Regions from separate parts of the Azospirillum formosense genome, predicted to be linked through region 1. Evidence: predicted binding sites of a transcription regulator. Region 1 holds the regulator's gene; the other holds the start of a gene.
The links. Region 1 encodes LexA, which represses DNA repair genes until DNA is damaged. Its sites were predicted from a motif close to ATGTTCTANTTTGGTTC; they were not measured.

Region 1 (2,200 bases):
CTTGGTCACCAGCCAGGGCGGGCTCGCCCACAACCTCGGCGTGGCCAGGGACGATCCGGAGCATCTCGCCGCCATGGCCGCGGGGGCGGCGGGCTGCGACCTGCTGGTGACCACCGGCGGCGCCTCGCAAGGCGAGCACGACCATGTGCGCGACGTGCTGGGGGGACTGTCGCTGGATTTCTACCGGGTCGCCATGAAGCCCGGCAAGCCGTTGATCTTCGGGACGGCGAACGGCGTGCCGCTGCTCGGCCTGCCCGGAAATCCGGTGTCCACAGGGGTGGCCGCCGTTCTGTTCCTGGTGCCCGTCCTTCGCCGTCTCCAGGGGTTGCCCGCCGGGAACGCCACGCTCGCCGCGCGGCTCGGCGCGCCGCTGAAGGCCAACGACGACCGCACGGATTTCCTGCGCGCCACCCTGTCCACCGGACCGGACGGCGAGCCCGTCGCCACCCCCTTCCCGCGCCAGGACAGCGCGATGATGTCCCGGCTGGCCCGGGCCGATGCCCTGATCGTCCGCGAGCCGCTGGCAACCGCCGCCGCCGAGGGCGACCGCGTCACGGTGATCCCGCTGAGCGGCGGCGTCCTGTCGCTTTAATCCCTTTCGCGCCGGCCCTCCCATTGGCGATCTTTTCGGGAGTCCTGTCTGTCGATTTGCGATTGATTTCATCCGTAGGGCTTGACGGGGGTTGGGAACCAAACTAGAACAAGAAGGAACGTTTTGCTTTTGTTCCATATCTAGTGCGGAACCGGCCGGGAGGCACAAATGCTCACGCGCAAGCAGCATGAATTGCTGCTTTTCATCAACGAGCGGCTCGGGCAGGGCGGTGTGTCCCCTTCCTTCGACGAAATGAAGGACGCTCTCAACCTGAAGTCCAAGTCGGGCATCCACCGCCTGATCACCGGGCTGGAGGAGCGCGGTTTCATCCGCCGCCTGCCCCACCGCGCCCGCGCGCTGGAGGTGTTGCGCCTGCCGGAGGGGCTTGAGACCGCCCCCCCCCGGCCGCCGCGCGCCAAGTTCCAGCCCAACGTCATCAAGGGCGACTTCAGCTTCGCCGGACGGGAGGCGAACCCGGCGTCGGAATCGGTGCAGCTTCCGCTCTATGGCCGGATCGCCGCCGGCACGCCCATCGAGGCGCTGCGCGACAGCTCCGCCTTCGTGGACGTTCCCGCCGCCATGCTCGGCATGGGCGACCACTACGCGCTGGAGGTCGCCGGCGATTCCATGGTGGAGGCCGGCATCCTTGACCATGACACGGTGGTCATCCAGCGCTGCGACAGCGCGGAGAACGGCTCGATCGTCGTCGCCCTGGTCGATGACGCCGAAGTCACGCTGAAGCGCCTGCGCCGCAAGGGCAACACCGTCGCCCTGGAGCCGGCCAACGCCGCCTACGAGACCCGCATCTTCGGCGCCGACCGGGTGCGGGTGCAGGGCCGCCTCGTCGGTCTGGTGCGGAAGTACTGACGGCAGAATGCTCCGGGGCGGCGGTTCAACGCCCCCCGGACTTTTCATCGGGGAGCTGTCCTCCCATCGTCCACGGGCGGTCGCCGCGCCGTCCGCGCACGCTTTCCACCCGGATGCCGTTGTCCGACAGGTAGAGCGCGTGCGCGCCCTCCCTCCGCAGGCGCCAGCGGTCGATGACCAGCGGCGCCCGGCATCCGCGCGACGGGGTGGCGGTCACCACCGCGTCGGCCATCGCGCAATCCTCCGGCAGGGCGTCGGGCTGGCGCAGAAGCGCCACCGTCCTCCCCTCCGCACGGTAGAGGCATCCCAGGGCGTCGCAGCGCAGCCGCCCGTCCAGACTGACCCCGGCGAGCGGCCAGACGTCCTGCCCGGCTTTGTCCTCCGGTTTCTCCATGCCGTCGCGCCGCCGCCAGCTGTCGGCCACACGCCCGTCGCTGGCGGCGGACAGGCTGAGAAGCCCCTCCGCGCTGCGCACGGCCATCAGTTTCCCGTCCTCCGAGACCAGAACATCCGGCCGTGGAGCGAAGACCGGAGCGACCAGCCCTCCCGCCACCGCGACCACGCCCAGCCAGCGCCAGCGTCCCGTCCAGATGGCCAGCCACAGCCCGCCCAGAGTGACCGCCGCGATGGCCGCGTCCGGCATGGCCGGCAGGAAGGCCGTCGCTCCGGGCAGCGCCGCGGTGCGCTCCGCCGTTTCTATGACCAGCCGGACTCCCCAGCTCATCGCCGTCACCGCCGGCC
Region 2 (2,200 bases), 790 kb from region 1:
GCCCGACATGCGGGTGATCTTCATCTCCGGCTACGCCGAGGATCGTCTGGGCGAGATCGACGGGGTCGAGGTCGCCCACTTCCTGCCGAAGCCCTTCTCGCTGAAGCAGCTCGCCTCCAAGGTGAAGGAGGTCATCCGGGACGGGAAGTGACCGGCCGGGGCCTTATCCGACCCGCCAGCCGTGATAGGCCCAGCGGTCCGTTCCCGGAACGTCGAGGGATTCCCACCCGCGCCGCCCGGCGCCGATCGGACGGTCCGACAGGACGAGCGCGCCCGGCGCCAGGAACGGGTCGATCAGCTCGCCGATCCAATGGCGGATGCCCTCTTCCTCGTCCTCCCGCGCGCTGCCGATGTCGGCGTGGGCCAGCCTCACCGCACCGCGGAAGCGCCCCGTCGCGGCGGGCAGCGTGTCGCGGAAATCGCCCAGGAACAGCCGGTCCTCGTCCGGGCGCAGGGAGGCGGGAACCCGCGCCCACATGTCGAAGACCAGGATGTCGCGCGGCGGGAACAGGCCGCGCAGATGGTCGTAGGTGCGGCCCTTGCCCAAGCCGATCTCCATCACCAGACCGGGCGTTCCCGCGACGCAGCCGGCGGCCCAGCCGAGCGCGACGCGCTGGGTGGTGAGTCGGTCGATCATGCGGTCGAGCGTGGAGTGGGCTGTCGTCATGCGTGGCGTTTCGGCGTGTCGTTGGCGGTGCATCCCCTCCTGAACGCCGCAGTCGGCACTTCGTTGCACCGGCAGCGAACGAAGCTCGCGAACGGAGCCGACGAATGGAGCCGACGAATGGAGCCGACGAATGGAGATTGCGCAACGGCGGATCGTTCCTAACTTTGCATGAGAACATTCGCGGAACTTAGGGCTTTGCGTAGGGGAACAAAGCTGGTACATTCCCTCTCACCGAATGACCGTTGGTGAGATCGTTGGCCCTGGGGCCGCGGATGTGATCTAACAAGGGGAGACGGGCATGTCGTCCGCACAGCTTCGTTTGGTCGAGAAGGATTCCATGGATAAGCAGAAGGCCCTGGATGCCGCTCTGGCGCAGATCGAGCGCGCCTTTGGCAAGGGCTCGATCATGAAGCTCGGTGCCCGCGAGAACACGGTCGAGACGGAGGTCGTTTCCACCGGCTCGCTCGGCCTCGACATCGCGCTGGGCATCGGCGGCCTGCCGCGCGGCCGCATCATCGAGATCTACGGGCCGGAAAGCTCGGGCAAGACGACGCTGGCGCTGCATGCCATCGCCCAGGCCCAGAAGGGCGGCGGCACCTGCGCCTTCGTGGACGCGGAGCACGCCCTGGACCCGTCCTACGCCCGCAAGCTGGGCGTGAACGTGGACGAGCTGCTGATCTCCCAGCCCGATGCCGGCGAGCAGGCGCTGGAGATCGCCGACACGCTGGTGCGCTCCGGCGCCGTCGACGTGCTGGTGGTCGACTCGGTGGCGGCCCTGGTGCCGCGCGCCGAGCTGGAAGGCGAGATGGGCGACAGCCACGTCGGCCTGCACGCCCGCCTGATGAGCCAGGCGCTGCGCAAGCTGACCGGCTCCATCGCCAAGTCGAACTGCCTGGTGATCTTCATCAACCAGATCCGCCTGAAGATCGGCGTGATGTTCGGCAACCCGGAGACGACGACGGGCGGCAACGCGCTGAAATTCTACGCCTCCGTCCGCCTGGACATCCGCCGCATCGGCGCGATCAAGGACCGCGAGACGGTGGTGGGCAACCAGACCCGCGTGAAGGTGGTGAAGAACAAGATGGCCCCGCCGTTCCGCGTGGTCGAGTTCGACATCATGTACGGCGAGGGCGTGTCGAAGGTGGGCGAGCTTCTCGACCTCGGCATCCAGGCCGGCGTGGTGGAGAAGTCGGGCGCGTGGTTCAGCTACGACGGCACCCGCATCGGCCAGGGCCGCGAGAACGCCAAGACCTACCTGCGCAACAACCCGGCGGTGGCCGACGCCATCGAGGCGAAGATCCGCGGCAACGCCGGCCTCGTCGCCGACGCCATGATGGGCACCCCGGAAGCCGACGCGGACGCCGCCACACCGGAGTGATTCCAAGGCGTCAGGTTGGTTTCTCTACGTGAAAGCCCCTCTCCGGTCCGCCGGGGAGGGGCTTTTCGCCGTCTTGCCGGACGGCTGGAAAGACCTTACATTCAGGCTGGGCGTACGGGTGTTCCAGCACCCGTCCGCCGGCCCGGTCCTAGCGG

Region 2: a site for LexA is predicted at 873-889, ahead of recA (recombinase RecA). Genes of this name have one in related genera too.

What each region holds. Positions count from the first base shown of each region.
Region 1 is NZ_CP159402.1:978,396-980,595, reverse strand. Features, by position in the region: gene glp (gephyrin-like molybdotransferase Glp) at 1-592, shown strand, start outside; gene lexA (transcriptional repressor LexA) at 761-1,459, shown strand; gene ABVN73_RS04645 (ComEC/Rec2 family competence protein) at 1,485-2,200, opposite strand, start outside.
Region 2 is NZ_CP159402.1:1,763,490-1,765,689, reverse strand. Features, by position in the region: gene ABVN73_RS08430 (PAS domain S-box protein) at 1-151, shown strand, start outside; gene ABVN73_RS08425 (class I SAM-dependent methyltransferase) at 164-667, opposite strand; gene recA (recombinase RecA) at 966-2,045, shown strand.